Regions from separate parts of the Streptomyces sp. NPDC059897 genome, predicted to be linked through region 2. Evidence: riboswitches for the same ligand, from Rfam matches in the RefSeq annotation. Region 2 holds a riboswitch; the other holds the start of a gene.

Region 1 (7,444 bases), on a different contig from region 2:
CCGGCCCCCTGCCTGCCGGAAATGGCTTGGCACGCACGCTCGCGGCGTTGTCGTCGGTTGCCGACGCTCCGCGTCGACGCCCTCCTCCGCCTTGCGATCGCACGCACCAAGCCATTTCCGGCCCGCCCTCCGGGCGGACGACAGGGGGCCGGACTCGCTCGTCCAGTGATCCGACCGGAGGTGTTGCATGGCAGCGGGCGCACGGACGCGACGCGTTCTTCTGGGGGGCCTCGTCCCTCTGTTGGTGGTGGCCGCGACGGCGTGCGGCGCGGCCACACGGACCGACTCCGACGTGGGGGCGCACCCCGAGCACCGGCCCTCCGGCGGCCCCTTCGCGCACCCCGGCGTCCTGGTCGGCAAGGGGCAACTGGCCGCGGTCCGCGACCACGTGACCCGCAAGCAGGAGCCGTGGATCTCCGCGTACAAGGAGATGAGCACCAGCAAGTACGCCGACCTCGACTACAAGGCCAAGCCGTACGCCACCGTGAAGTGCCCCTTCGACGCCGAGGCCGGACAGGGCTGCGTCGAGGAGCGCGAGGACGCCATCGCCGCCTATACGCAGGCCCTGCTGTGGAACGTCACCCGCGACAAGGCGCACGCCGCCAAGGCCGTCGAGATCATGAACGCCTGGGCGGACAAGGTCACCGGGCACAGCGAGGACAACGCGGGGCTCCAGGCCGCCTGGGCCGGCGCGTCCTGGGCGAAGGCCGCCGAGCTGATGCAGTACACGTACAAGGACTGGCCGGACGGGCAGGAGCTGAAGTTCCAGCGGATGCTGCGCGAGGCCTACCTGCCGGAAGTGCGCGGCGGCTCCGCGGACTTCAACGGCAACTGGGACCTGGTGATGGCCGACGCGACGATGAGCATGGCCGTCTACCTGAACGACCAGAGCGCCTTCGACCAGGCCGTCGGGCACTTCAGGGACCGTGTCCCCGCGTACTTCTACCTGTCCTCCGACGGGAAGCTGCCGGTGAAGCCGAAGGGCAGCGGCATCGACACCCCGAAGGAACTGCGGACGTACTGGTTCGGGCAGAAGACCTTCAAGGATGGGCTCGCCCAGGAGACCTGCCGCAACTTCAAGCACGCCAGCTACTCGCTCGCCGCCACCTCCCACATGGCCGAGACCGCCTGGCACCAGGGCGTCGACCTGTACGGGGAGGTGAAGGACCGGCTCGCCGCGGCGCTGGAGCTGCACTCCAAGTACCAGCTGGGCGCCAAGGCCCCGTCCTGGCTGTGCGGCGGGAAGGTGCAGCGGGACATGGGGCCCGACACGGAGGTGGGGCTCCAGCACCTACAGGGGCGGCTGAAGATGGACCTCCCGCACACCGAGAGGCTCACCGAGAAGCAGCGTCCCGAGGGGACGGACGACCTGTTCGTGGCGTGGGAGACGCTGACGCACGCCGCCGCGTGAGCGGTCACGCGAAGCGATTCGCGTTCACTCCCCCTGATGGCGTAGAGTTGTGAACACAACGGCGCGGGGTGGAGCAGCTCGGTAGCTCGCTGGGCTCATAACCCAGAGGTCGCAGGTTCAAATCCTGTCCCCGCTACTGAAGAACAGGGCCCGGAATCTCATGAGATTCCGGGCCCTGTTCGTTTGTTTTCCGCATGCTCGCCCGTGTTGCGCACGTCACGTTCCCCACCCGTACGGCCCACCCCTGCTCGCCTCCGCGTCCCCGTGCGGGAACTCTTGGTGAGACGCCGGAAGCTGGCAGGGAACGGCAGGAGACGAGTGGTGGGGCAGCGAACAGGAGGCACCGGCTGGAGACGGAGGAGGCACGGCTCCGACACCGCGAGCACTCGCCTCTTCCTTCGGCTGCTGCCCCTGCTGCTCGTCATCGGCGGCGCGGTCTACGAGTACGTCACCCCCAGCGGCTTCCCCGGTGCCCCCTTGTTCAGCGCGGCTCCGCTGGTGGCCGCCCCGTTCTTCTCGCTCGGCGCGACGGCCCTGGTCGGCGTGGTGTCGATCGGAGCGATCGTCGCGGTGCACCTGCGCTTCACGGAGAACCTCGACTCCGTGTTCGTCACCGAGATCGTCACCGTGGCCACCGTCTGCCTGCTGGCCTGCCTGCTCAACCGGATCGTCTACCGCAGCTACGAGCAGCTGGCCTCCGCCCGTGAGATCGCCCAGGCCGCCCAGTTGGCGGTGCTGCCGGAGCCGGCCCGGCGGCTCGGCGGTCTCGCCATCGCGGCGCGCTACGAGGCGGCGCAGGCCGACGCGTTCATCGGCGGCGACCTGTACGCGGTCCAGGACACCCCGCACGGCATCCGGATCATCGTCGGTGACGTGCGCGGCAAGGGGCTCGGCGCGGTCGCGGCGGTCGCCGTCGTCATCGGGGCGTTCCGGGAGGCCGCCGAGCAGGAGGGCTCCCTGGAGGCGGTCGCCCAGCGCCTGGAGCGGGCCCTGGCCCGCGAGGGCACCCGGCGCAGCGGCATCGACGACTTCGAGGGCTTCACCACCGCGGTGCTCGCCGAGATCCCGCACGGCGTCGACCTCGTGCGGGTCCTGAACCGCGGTCACCCCGCCCCGCTCCTGCTGCTCGGCGACGGCACCGTACGCGCGCTCGACCCGTGCCAGGCGGCGCTGCCGCTCGGCATGAGCGAACTGGGCAGCTGGCCCGACCGGGCCGTCGAGGCGGCGTTCCCGTCCGCGGCCACGCTGCTGCTCTACACCGACGGGCTCTCCGAGGCGCGCGACGCGAACGGCCGCTTCTACGATCCGGCGGCCCGGCTGTCGGGACGCCTCTTCCCGGGGCCCGAGGAACTCCTCGCGGCCCTCGCCGCGGAGGTGCGCGCGCACACCGGCAACGGGACGACCGACGACATGGCGCTGCTCGCCGTGCGGCGGACCTGAGGTCCTTGATCGTTTGTTACTCGAGGTAGCCGACCGTAGTCGAACGGCGTCGCTCCGCATAACAATTGACGTACCGTCAGAGGATTGAGTCCGTTGAATGTGGGGACGGTGTGACGTCAACTCGCCCCGTTCCGCCCGCTAGTGTCCTGAAAAGTCCTGGCCAGAGTCGTGAACGATCAGTGGGAAGCGCTTGGAATTACTGTCTGCTGTCTATTAACGTTCGATAACGCAGCGCGGTCGTCCCAGCCGTCACAAGAGATGGCTCCGTGCGCACACGCCTAATCCCGCAAGGGAGCCGGGGAACCACCAACTTGGGGTGAATCGGACACCTTTGGTGTCCGTAGGAGACCTTCCTGCTCCGAACCCGTCAGCTAACCCGGTAGGCGAGAAGGAAGGAAAGGAGAGCGCCCCCGTGGCGTCGAACCGGCCTGCCCCCGACTTCTTCTACGGCCCCGAAGACACCTCCGGCGTCGAGCAGGAGACCTGGGAAGAGTGGAATCCCACCGAGGAGTCCCTCGCTCCCGTCCGCGGCAGGCATCGCGTAGCCCGCCGCCGCGGCGGATTCGCGCGCAGCTCCACTGTTCTCGGCGTCGGCGTGGTCGCCGCCGTCGGTGCGGGCGGCATCGCCACCGCACAGGGCGGCAAGCCGCCGGTCCACATCTCCATGCCCGACCTCTCCGCGGTCAAGGACTCGCTGCCCGAGGCCAAGTCGCTGCCGGGCGTGGGCTCGCTGATATCCGACGGCTCGGACTCCGGTTCCGACTCCGGCGCCACGGCCTCCCCGCTGAGCGGCGCCGGAATCACCCAGGCCGAGGCCGCCGACGGACAGACCGGCGCGGGCGAGGCACTGCGGGCCCGCATCATGCAGCAGGCCGAGACGCAGCAGGACGCCGCCGACGCCTCCGCGAAGCAGGCCGCCGAGGAGGCCGCCGCGCAGCAGGCCGCCGAAGAGGCCGCCGCCAAGCAGGACGCGGCGAAGGCCAAGGAGATCGCCGCGAAGAAGAAGGCCGAGGCGGAGGCCCGCCGCAAGGCGGAGGAGGAGCGCCTGCGCAAGCTGGCCGCCGCCTTCAAGCTCCCGGTCGCCTCGTACACGCTCTCCGGCACCTTCGGCCAGCCCGGCTCCATGTGGTCCTCCGGCTACCACACGGGCCTCGACTTCGCCGCCTCCACCGGTACCCCGATCCGCGCCATCCACTCCGGCACGGTCACGGAGGCCGGCTGGGCGGGCGCGTACGGCTACCGCACGGTGCTCACGCTCGACGACGGCACCGAGCTGTGGTTCTGCCACCAGTCCTCGCTCAATGTCAGCGCGGGCCAGAAGGTCACCACCGGCGACGTCATCGGCCGCGTGGGCGCCACGGGCAATGTCACCGGGCCGCACCTCCACCTGGAGGTCCACCCCGACGGGCAGTCCACCGGCGTCGACCCCGGGTCGTGGCTGCGCGACAAGGGCCTCTCTCTCTGAGGACCCATGAGTCCGTGAACCCGTGAACCCCGGCGGTCCTGGCGCTGACCCCCCGACGTCAGGGCTGCCGGTTTGCCCATTCTTGGGGCAACTTCCGGGGTGCGCCCGGAATACCGTATTCCGTACGGGTGTTGAGGCAGAGCATGACTTCCTCCTCTTCCACGCTGCGCAAGCTCGGCACCTCCGACCTCGAGGTCTTCCCGCTCTCCCTGGGCGGCAACGTGTTCGGCTGGACCGCCGACGAGGCCACGTCCTTCGAGGTGCTCGACGCGTACGTCGCCGCGGGCGGCAACTTCATCGACACCGCCGATGTGTACTCGGCCTGGGTGGACGGCAACAAGGGCGGTGAGTCGGAGACCGTCATCGGCACGTGGCTGGCCTCGCGCGGGCGCCGCGACGACGTCGTCATCGCCACCAAGGGCAGCCAGCACCCCGAGTACCAGGGCCTGTCCGCCGCCAACATCAAGGCCGCGGCCGACGCCTCCCTGAAGCGCCTGGGCACCGACCACATCGACCTGTACTACACGCACTACGACAAGCCCGAGGTGCCGGTCGAGGAGATCATCGGCGCCCTCGACGAGCTGGTGAAGGCGGGCAAGGTGCGGCACATCGCCGCGTCGAACATCTCCGCCGAGCGCCTGAAGGAATCCCTCGACTTCTCCGACCGCGAGGGCCTCGCCCGCTACGTCGCGCTCCAGCCGCACTACAACCTCGTCTCGCGCGACACGTACGAGGGCGAACTCCAGGACGTCGCCGCCCGCGCGGGCCTCGGCTCCGTGCCGTACTACGCGCTCGCCTCCGGCTTCCTGACCGGCAAGTACCGGCCGGGCGTCGCCGTCGACAGCGCGCGGGCCGCCGGTGCGGGCAAGCACCTGGAGACCGAGCGGGGGCAGCGGGTCCTGACCGCCCTCGACGAGATCGCGCAGGCCCACGACGCGGAGATCGCCACGGTCGCCCTCGCCTGGCTCGCCGCGCAGCCCACGGTGACGGCGCCGATCGCGTCCGCGCGGACCGTCGAACAGCTCCCGGCGCTGCTCGCGGTGGCGGACCTGCGGCTGACGCAGGCGGACCTCGACCGGCTGACGGTGGCTTCCGCGTGAGCCCTCGGCAGCAGTGAGCCCTCGGCAGGGCCGGCGTCAGTACCGGTAGGGGTTGTAGTTGTACGTGGGGTACGCGGGGCCCTGTGCCAGCGGGCCCGCGTACACCGGGGGCAGCCACATCGGCGCCGCGATCTGGGAGCCGTACGCGAGCGCCGGGCGCGCGTAGTGGCGCCGCACCCACAGCGCCTCGAGCAGCTCCCGCTCCCGTACGACGAAGTCCGCGCCGGCCTTGCCGCGGCGGCCGCGGTGGCGCAGCAGTGCGAGGGACGTCGCGTAGTCCTCGTACTCGACGACCGCCGTGGCCGCCGTCCGGCCGCCGTAGTGCGTGGCGAAGTCGCGGGCCAGGCGCCGCGCCTTGAGCGAGCCGAGCGCGAACGGCTCCGGCGGGGCGAGCCAGCCCGCGGCGACGTAGGCGGGCAGTTCCTGGCGCACGGTGCGCAGCTCGCGCTGGCGCACGTACACCGCGAGCCAGGTGAGGACGCCGAACACCGGCACCATGAACGCGGCGTACACCGTGAAGAAGCCGTACTCGCCGAACGAGGACGAGCCGTTCCAGAACGCGTGCATGCCCATCGCGGCGAACAGTCCGGCGAGCGGGAGCAGCATCCGGCGCAGTCGGCCGCGGCCCGGCGCCATAGCGGCGGCGATGCCGAAGCCGATGCCGGTGAGGACCGTGAACAGCGGGTGCGCGAACGGGGACATCACGACGCGCACGAAGAAGGTGGCGGCGGTGACGGAGGTCAGGCCGGGGCCCGTGCCGGAGAGCTGGTCGGTGCCGAAGGCGTTGCCGAGATAGAGGATGTTCTCGGTGAACGCGAAGCCGGTCGCGGTGACCCCGGCGATCACGACGCCGTCGACGATTCCGGTGAAGTCGCGTCTGCGGAACAGGAAGACGAGCAGCACGGCCGCCGCCTTCGCGGTCTCCTCGACGATCGGGGCGATGACGGTGGCGCCGAGGGTGTCGGCGCTGGAGGGGTCGGCGGTCGCGGTCTCTATCCAGCGGGTCGCGAAGCTGTTGGCGACGATCGCTATCAGCGCCGCCGCGCACGCGCCCCACGCGAAGGAGAAGATCAGGTTCCGCCAGGGGCCCGGCCGTACGCGGTCCAGCCAGCGGAACGCGGATATGAGGAGGGGGACGGGCAGCACGGCGAGGCCGAGCCCGACCAAGAAGCCCTCCGTGCCGGTCTGCTCGCGGACGAGGGCGAGGATCACCACCCCGGAGACCGCGAGCAGCGTCGCCAGTGCGGTGACCCGCACTCCCTTCCGCTCCCACCAGCGGGGATGCGGAACCGCACCGTGCGGGACCGCGCCGCTCGGGTGTGCGCCGAGGACGTCGTCCTGCCGGTGCGGATAGACGGGATACGAGGCCACCAATTGACCCTAACGAGGGATGCGCCGCGCCGCGACGGGGCCGCGGAGATCCGGCCCGCACCCGCCCGTGGAACTACCGGCGCCGGAACAGCAGGTCGTGCACCACGTGGCTCTTGTCCAGGCCCTTGCCCTCGAAGCGGGTCAGCGGGCGGAACGCGGGGCGGGGCGCGTAGCCGCCGTCCTCGATCGTGTTCTCGTAGTCGGGGTGCGCGGTGAGGACCTCGAGCATCTGCTCCGCGTAGTCCTCCCAGTCGGTCGCGCAGTGCACGAGCGCGCCCGGCTTGAGCGGTCCTGCCACAAGGGACAGGAATTCGGCCTGGATCAGCCGCCGCTTGTTGTGGCGCTTCTTGGGCCAGGGGTCGGGGAAGTAGACGCGCAGCCCGTCGAGGCTGTCGTCCGGGAGCATGTCGCGCAGCAGCACGATCGCGTCGCCGTTCGCCACCCGAACGTTGTCGGTGCCCGCGCGCTCCGCCAGGTTCAGCAGATTGCCCTGTCCCGGCGTGTGCACGTCGACCGCGAGGATGCCGGTCGTCGGATCGTCCTGTGCCATCTGCGCCGTGGCCTCGCCCATGCCGAAGCCGATCTCCAGGACGACGCGCTCGACGCCGGGGAACAGCTCCGCGAGGTCGAGCCCCCGCTGTCCGTCGATGTCCAGGC
Region 2 (7,444 bases):
GCCAGACCTGAAGCAGCGCCTTGAGGAGGCCCCCATGCCCCGTCCGTCCGGCCGCTACGTCCTGCCCGAGTTCACCGAGCGCACCAGTTCGGGCAGCCGCACCCTCGACCCCTATTCGAAGCTTCTGGAAGAGCGCATCGTCTTCCTCGGGACGCCGGTCGACGACGTCTCGGCGAACGATGTGATGGCGCAGTTCATGCACCTCGAGTACCTGGACCCCGACCGGGACATCTCCCTGTACATCAACTCCCCGGGCGGCTCGTTCAGCGCGATGACCGCGCTCTACGACACGATGCGGTTCGTCGGCTGCGACGTCGCGACGACCTGTCTGGGGCAGTGCTCGTCCGTGGCCGCGGTGCTGCTCGCGGCGGGGACACCGGGCAAGCGGATGACGCTGCCCGGCGCGCGCGTGGTGATCGACCAGCCCTCGCTGCCCGAGCCGGCCCAGGGCCAGCCGAGCGACCTCGAGATCTACGCGAGTGAACTCACGCGCATGCGCGACCAGTTGGAGGAGCTGCTCGCCCGGCACAGCGGACGCACCAAGGAACAGGTGGGCGCGGACATCGAGCGGGACACCGTGCTGACGGCCGAACAGGCCCTGGAGTACGGCCTGGTGGACCACGTCGTGGAGAACCGGACCGCCACCCTGCGCTCCCCCGGCGCGAGGTGATCGGCCGATGTATCCGCCCGAACTCCCGCCGCTGCCCGCGCTGACCCGCGCCGAGTGCGAACTCGTGGACCGCTATCTGGAGGTCGTCGATCTCGTCGCGCGGATCAACCCGGCCCGGGGCGACGACACCTACAGCGGCCTGCGCGCGGCGCAGGCGCTGGCGAGCAGGGCCGTCGAACTGCGGGACGCGCTGAACCTGATGCACCAGAGGGGCGAGAGCCGCATGCACGCGAGCACGCTGGCGCGGGCGCTGCGCGTCCTGGACGGGGAGCGGCGAACCAATCGGGTCACGCTTCCTTCAGAACCGGTCGGTTGAAGTCGGTTCGAGTCAACCGGAGCCGCAGAGCGTTCACCGGACATCCGAGCCGCCGGACCGCGACCCAAACGACCCAGACGGGGTACCCCGGACGGCCCAGCCTCCGGTACGCAAATGAGCCCGGCAAAGTTGCGTACGCGTCGTAGGCGGCCGCCGGAATATGGCCTTCCGCCGCTGGTACGGGCCTCGTCGGGCCTCGGCGGGCAGGGGCGAAAGCCGCACCGTCCACCCGAACGGGTCAAGCGTGACGAGCCTCACTTACCGCCGGTTCACCACGGTTTTCGCCTCGGCCGTGCGTGAAGATCCGTTGCGACGACAAGCCCCCGCCACCGCGGCGGGGCGGTCCGCACGGACGCCGAGTCCTGCCAGCGTGCGGATGCCAGGTCGACAGGAGTGCATCGGCAGGAGTGGAGGACCCGAGCACGACGGGCCCCCGCCGCACCTCGTCAGAGGCCGCGCCGGACGGTCCTTGGGGTGAAGCCGCGGTACGCGGCCGGGCAACTTCGCCACCCGAACCCGACAGGTCATCCTTCACAGGCGGTTGACGAAGGGTTGCGCATGACTGCGCTGAATCGTGTTCCGTCGCTGCTGACCCGGGCGGGTACCGCTTCCGCCCTCTCCCTCGCCGTCGCCGGCGGGGGGCTCATGGTCCCGGGCGCCGCATCCGAGGCATCGGCGGCGACGGCATCGGTCAAGGCACTGCAGGTCGCCGCGTCCAAGAAGGGTGCGCCCTACAAGTGGGGCGCCGCCGGGCCGCACCGGTTCGACTGCTCGGGGCTCACGCTCTACTCGTTCAAGCGGGCCGGCAAGAAGCTGCCGCGCACCGCGGCCCAGCAGTACAACCGGACCAAGCACATCTCCAGGTCCCATCGCTCACGTGGTGACCTGGTGTTCTTCCGCTCCGGCCGGAGCATTTACCACGTCGGCATCTACGCCGGCAAGGGCCGCATCTGGCACTCCCCGAAGACCGGTTCCGTGGTCCGTCTGGAGCGGATCTGGACGAACAGCGTGCTGTACGGCCGGGTGCGGTGAGGCGCCGCGCTCGCGCTTGAGCGTGCCGCGAGCGGATACTCGTAAGGGATGAATGAGCGCAACGAAACGCCGCTGGAACGCGCCGATCGGAACTTCGGTGAGCTCCTTCAGGAGCTCCGGGTCACCCAGACCGGTGTGCAGTTCCTGTTCGCGTTCTTGCTGACGCTCGCCTTCACTCCCCGGTTCCCGTCGCTCGACACGGTCCAACGGACCACGTACGTGACGACGCTGCTTCTCACGGTCATCGCGGCCGCGCTGTTCACGGCGCCGGCCGCGGTGCACCGGGTGCTGTTCCAGATGGGCGCGAAGCGGCGGATCGTACGGGTGTCCTCACGGCTCGCCGCGTACGGGATGGCGGCGCTCGTGCTGGCGCTCACCGGGTCCGTGCTGCTCGTGGTCGATGTGACCGTCGGCAGGGCCGGCGGGATCGCCGCGGGCGTCGGGGCGTTCTGCATCTGTGCCGGGCTGTGGGGGCTGCTGCCGTGGCTGATGCGGCGGGCGGTCCTCAAGCGGGACGACTGACCGAGGCCACCCAGGGCAGTGTGATCCACACCGTCTTGCCGCCCTCCGGGGTCGGCCGCACCGTCAGGGTGCCGCCGCACTCCGCGGTGAGACAGCGGATGATGACCATCCCCCGCCCGTTGTCCTGCTGGACCGCGGCCGGCAGCCGCTTGGGGTAGCGGGGATGGCTGTCGGTGACGCCGATGCGCAGCTGCTCGTCGCGCTCCAGCTCCATGTCGACGGTGAACGTCGGGGACTGCCCGAGGGTGTGCTGCACCGCGTTCGTCGCGAGTTCGGACACGATCAGGCGGACGGTGTCCGCCGCGTCGGTGCCGGACGCCATGCCCCACTCCGCGAGAACCGACGCGACGTACCTGCGGGCGGACGAGACCGAGGCGGGATCGCTCGGCAGGGTGACGGATGCTTCCTGATGGTCTGCCATGGCGACGTGTCCCTTTCCCGCCGAGGTGGCTCGTCCGGCCTCGCGGATCGCTCGCGCGCGGGCCCCGGCAACTGCTTCGCGCCAGATTGCCACTTGGACGTCCCACTGTGGTGCCGATCCCCCAAGATATGCATATATCTGTCGCTCGATGCGGTGAACTCTGCGCCGGTGGACCGTATTTGGGCCGGGACACGCTCCGTCCTCTACCGTCGGCTCAGACACGCGTCCCGTGCGGGCCGGGAGGGAGCCCGGCCGGGTGGCGCGAGGAGCCCGAGGAGTCCTCCATGAAATACGGTCCCGCGGTACGCCGCCGCAAGCTCGGTGCCGAATTGCGGACGCTGCGCGTCCAGGCCGGCCTCACGAGCGGGGAGGCGGCCCGGCTCGTCGGCTGGCACCAGTCGAAGGTGAGCAGGATCGAGACAGGGCGCAGTGGCGTGAAGCCTTCGGACGTGCTGCGGCTGCTCGACGCCTTCGAGGCCCGCGATCCCGGGATCCGGGAGCTGCTGGTCGCGCTGGCCGGCGGGGACGAGGCGGGCGGGCACCACTGGTGGCACGCGTACCGCGGTCTGCTGCCGCCCGCCTACCGCGATTTCATCAGTCTCGAGTCCCAGGCGTGCCGCATCAGGACTCTGGAGACGAGCGTCGTACCAGGGCTTCTGCAGACACCCGAGTACGCGCACGCGGTGACACGTTCCGTGCTGAACGGGGCGCCGGACCGGCACATCGACGCGCTGGTGGAGGTGCGGCTCGCACGCCAGGACGTGCTGCGCGCCGATCCTCCGCTGCGGCTCACCGCGGTGCTCGACGAGGCGGTGCTGCGCAGGGAGGTGGGCGGGAACGGTGTGCTGCGGCGGCAGTTGACACATCTGGCCGAGGCGGCGGCGATGCCGCATGTCCGGATCCAGGTGCTTCCGTTCGCGTCCGGTGGTCATATCGGCCTGACAGGGCCTTTCGTTGTGTTCTCTTTTCCGAACACATCTGATCTGGATGTGGTTGTTCTCGACCATTTGACGAGTAGCCTCTACCTCGAACGGAAAGAAGACCTCAAGGCGTACACGGACGCCTTTGACGCTCTTCTGCTCCATGCCAGGTCACCCGAGGATTCGCTGGAATTCATCGCAAAGATTGCCGGGTAAACGAGGACGCCGACACCTCGTCGTGCGCCGGCACCGCGTGAGGAGGCACCATGACCATTGCCTGCAGTACGTCGCTGAGCGGAGTCCGATGGCGGCGCAGCAGCCGCAGCACGGGCGCCAACAACTGCGTGGAGACAGCCCCGTTGAGGACGAGCGGGACGACCGGCCTGCTGGCCGTCCGCGACTCCAAGCACACGGCGGGGCCCGCGCTCCTGTTCACGTCCCGGTCCTGGCGGAGTTTCGTCAACTCCCTGCGGTAGCGGCCCCGTTGGGGGCAGTGCGGCTGATCACCCGGACGGCCTCGGCGACCTCGGTCGCCGTGAGGTCGGCGCGGGCGGTCAGTCGCAGCCGCGCGATGCCGTCGGGCACGGAGGGCGGCCGGAAGCACCCCACCGAGAGTCCCGCGTCCCGACAGTCGGCCGCCCAGCGGACGGCCGCGTCGGGCGAGGGGGCGCGCACGGAGACGACCGCGGCGTCGGGGCGCACAGCCAACAGCCCTTCTTCACTGAGCAGTTGATGCATGGACGACGCCACGTGCCGGGCGCGCGCGGCGCGTTCGGGCTCGCGGCGCAGCAGTCGCAGCGCCGCGAGGGCCGAGCCGCACGCGGCCGGGGCGAGACCCGTGTCGAAGATGAAGGTGCGGGCCGCGTTCACGAGATGGTCGATGACGTGGGCCGGGCCGAGGACCGCGCCGCCCTGGCTGCCGAGCGACTTGGACAGGGTGACACTGACGACGGTGTCGGCGGCGCCCGCGAGACCCGCCTCGTGCGGGACGCCGCGCCCGCCGGGACCCACCACACCGAGCCCGTGCGCGTCGTCGACGATCAGGCCCGCACCGAACTCCCTTGCCGCCCCTGCCAGTTCGGCGAGGGGCGCACGGTCGCCGTCCACCGAGAACACCGAGTCGGTGACGACGACGCTCGGCCCCTCATGCGTGCCGAGTGCCTTGCGGACGGCTTCCGGGTCCGCGTGCGGAGCCACTTGAGTGGCACCGCGGGCGAGCCGGCACCCGTCGATCAGCGAGGCGTGGTTGCCCGCGTCGGACACGATCAGTGAGCCGTGCGGGGCGAGCGCGGTGACGGCGGCGAGGTTCGCCGCGTACCCCGAGGAGAACACCAGGGCGGCCTCGAAACCGCAGAACTCGGCGAGTTCCCGCTCCAGGCGGGCGTGCAGTTCGGTGCTGCCCGTCACCAGGCGGGACCCGGTGGCCCCGCCGCCCCACCGGCGCGCGGCGGCGGCCGCGCCCTCGACGACCTCGGGGTGCCGAGCGAGGCCCAGATAGTCATTGCTCGCGAGGTCGAGCACCGGGCTGTCCGCGGGGCGCGGGCGCAGGGTGCGGACGAGTCCCGCGGCCTCGCGGGCGCGCCGCTGTGCGCCGATCCAGCCGAACGCGGGTGTGTGGGGCGTGGCCATGTGTCCCTCTGCGAGTCCGGCAACGGGTGAGCGGTGCTTTGTAGGTAATGCACAGACACTAGCGCCCGCGCCACTTGGGCAGGGTGTGGCAATACCCACACGCCGTACGCCGTCCTTTGTAGAGAGTCTCCTTTCCCCGAGAGCACGGGATAGGTAAGGATCAGGGCCCATGGACCTGCTGAACACGCTGGTGGACAAGGGGCTTCGGCGCGAACTGCCGAGCCGTGAAGAGGCGCTCGCGGTACTCGCGACGTCGGACGACGAACTGCTCGATGTGGTGGCCGCGGCCGGCAAGGTGCGCCGCCATTGGTTCGGGCGGCGGGTGAAACTCAACTATCTGGTGAACCTCAAGTCGGGCCTGTGCCCGGAGGACTGCTCGTACTGCTCGCAGCGCCTGGGTTCGAAGGCGGAGATCCTCAAGTACACGTGGCTGAAGCCCGACGAGGCCTCGAAGGCGGCGGCCGCCGGGGTCGCGGGCGGCGCCAAGCGGGTGTGTCTGGTGGCGAGCGGGCGCGGGCCGACGGACAAGGACGTGGACCGGGTCGCGAAGACCATCGACGCGATCAAGTCGGAGAACGAGGGCGTGGAGGTGTGCGCCTGCCTCGGCCTGCTCGACGAGGGCCAGGCGGAGCGGCTGCGCGGCGCGGGGGCGGACGCGTACAACCACAACCTGAACACCTCGGAGGCGACGTACGGCGACATCACCACGACGCACACCTACGCGGACCGCGTCGACACCGTGAGGAAGGCCCATGACGCCGGGCTCTCCGCCTGCTCCGGCCTGATCGCGGGCATGGGCGAGCGCGACGAGGACCTGGTCGACGTCGTCTACGGGCTGCGCGAACTCGACCCGGACTCGGTGCCGGTGAACTTCCTGATCCCGTTCGAGGGGACTCCGCTGGCCAAGGAGTGGAACCTGACGCCGCAGCGGTGTCTGCGGATCCTGGCCATGGTGCGGTTCGTGTGCCCGGACGTGGAGGTGCGGATCGCGGGTGGCCGCGAGGTGCACCTGCGCTCGATGCAGCCGCTCGCCCTGCACATCGCCAACTCCATCTTCCTGGGCGACTACTTGACCAGCGAGGGCCAGGCCGGGAAGACCGACCTGGACATGATCGCGGACGCCGGGTTCGAGGTGGAGGGCACGGAACAGGTGACACTGCCCGAGCACCGGGCCGTGGGTGGCTGCGGTTCGACGTGTGCGCCGGCACCGGAGACCGAAGGCGAGGCCACCACCGAGACCGAAGGGGCTCGCACCGACCTCGTCGCCGTACGCCGCCGGGGCGCGGGGACGGATCTGGCGCCCAATGCCTGAGCTGAACGTGGCCGAACTGCTCGACCTGGACCGTCGCCACGTCTGGCACCCGTACGGCCCGATGCCCGGCACACAAGCTCCCCTGGTCGTCGAGTCGGCGGCCGGGGTGCGGCTGCGGGTCGCCGGGCACGGCGAGCTGGTGGACGGCATGTCGTCGTGGTGGTCGGCGATCCACGGCTACGGGCACCCGGTGCTCGACGAGGCGGCGCGCGGCCAGTTGGGGCGGATGAGCCATGTGATGTTCGGCGGCCTGACGCACGAGCCGGCGGTCCGGCTCGTGGAGCGCCTTGTCGACATGTCACCGGAGGGCCTGGAGCACGTCTTCCTCGCCGACTCGGGGTCCGTGTCGGTCGAGGTCGCCCTGAAGATGTGTCTGCAGTACTGGCGCTCGCTCGGCAGGCCCGAGAAGCGGCGGATGCTGACGTGGCGCGGTGGCTACCACGGTGACACCTGGCAGCCGATGTCCGTGTGCGACCCGGAGGGCGGGATGCACGGGCTGTGGGCCGGTGTGCTGCAGGAGCAGATCTTCGTGCCCGAGCCGCCGAGCGGCTTCGACGCGTACGACGAGTCGTACGCGGAGCGGTTGCGGGAGGCGATCGGCCGGCACGCGCACGAGGTGGCG

The links. A riboswitch is a leader RNA that binds a small molecule or an ion and turns the genes downstream of it on or off. The one in region 2 is predicted to bind cyclic di-AMP.
Region 1: it holds a riboswitch for cyclic di-AMP, as region 2 does, so the genes downstream of both, ACFV9W_RS31315 (M23 family metallopeptidase) here and ACFV9W_RS23850 (C40 family peptidase) in region 2, are expected to answer to the same signal.

Annotation. Positions count from the first base shown of each region.
Region 1 covers NZ_JBHWKQ010000039.1:47,224-54,667, forward strand. The annotation lists gene ACFV9W_RS31300 (alginate lyase family protein) at 188-1,411, shown strand; tRNA gene ACFV9W_RS31305 (tRNA-Met) at 1,474-1,547, shown strand; gene ACFV9W_RS31310 (PP2C family protein-serine/threonine phosphatase) at 1,733-2,851, shown strand; cyclic di-AMP (ydaO/yuaA leader) riboswitch at 3,117-3,252, shown strand; gene ACFV9W_RS31315 (M23 family metallopeptidase) at 3,264-4,316, shown strand; gene ACFV9W_RS31320 (aldo/keto reductase) at 4,460-5,416, shown strand; gene ACFV9W_RS31325 (PrsW family intramembrane metalloprotease) at 5,453-6,787, opposite strand; gene trmB (tRNA (guanosine(46)-N7)-methyltransferase TrmB) at 6,861-7,444, opposite strand, start outside.
Region 2 covers NZ_JBHWKQ010000022.1:96,019-103,462, reverse strand. The annotation lists gene ACFV9W_RS23860 (ATP-dependent Clp protease proteolytic subunit) at 35-670, shown strand; gene ACFV9W_RS23855 (hypothetical protein) at 678-986, shown strand; cyclic di-AMP (ydaO/yuaA leader) riboswitch at 1,330-1,541, shown strand; gene ACFV9W_RS23850 (C40 family peptidase) at 1,545-2,018, shown strand; gene ACFV9W_RS23845 (DUF6328 family protein) at 2,067-2,540, shown strand; gene ACFV9W_RS23840 (ATP-binding protein) at 2,524-2,961, opposite strand; gene ACFV9W_RS23835 (helix-turn-helix domain-containing protein) at 3,246-4,097, shown strand; gene ACFV9W_RS23830 (DUF397 domain-containing protein) at 4,148-4,357, shown strand; gene ACFV9W_RS23825 (8-amino-7-oxononanoate synthase) at 4,341-5,510, opposite strand; gene bioB (biotin synthase BioB) at 5,680-6,822, shown strand; gene ACFV9W_RS23815 (adenosylmethionine--8-amino-7-oxononanoate transaminase) at 6,815-7,444, shown strand, end outside.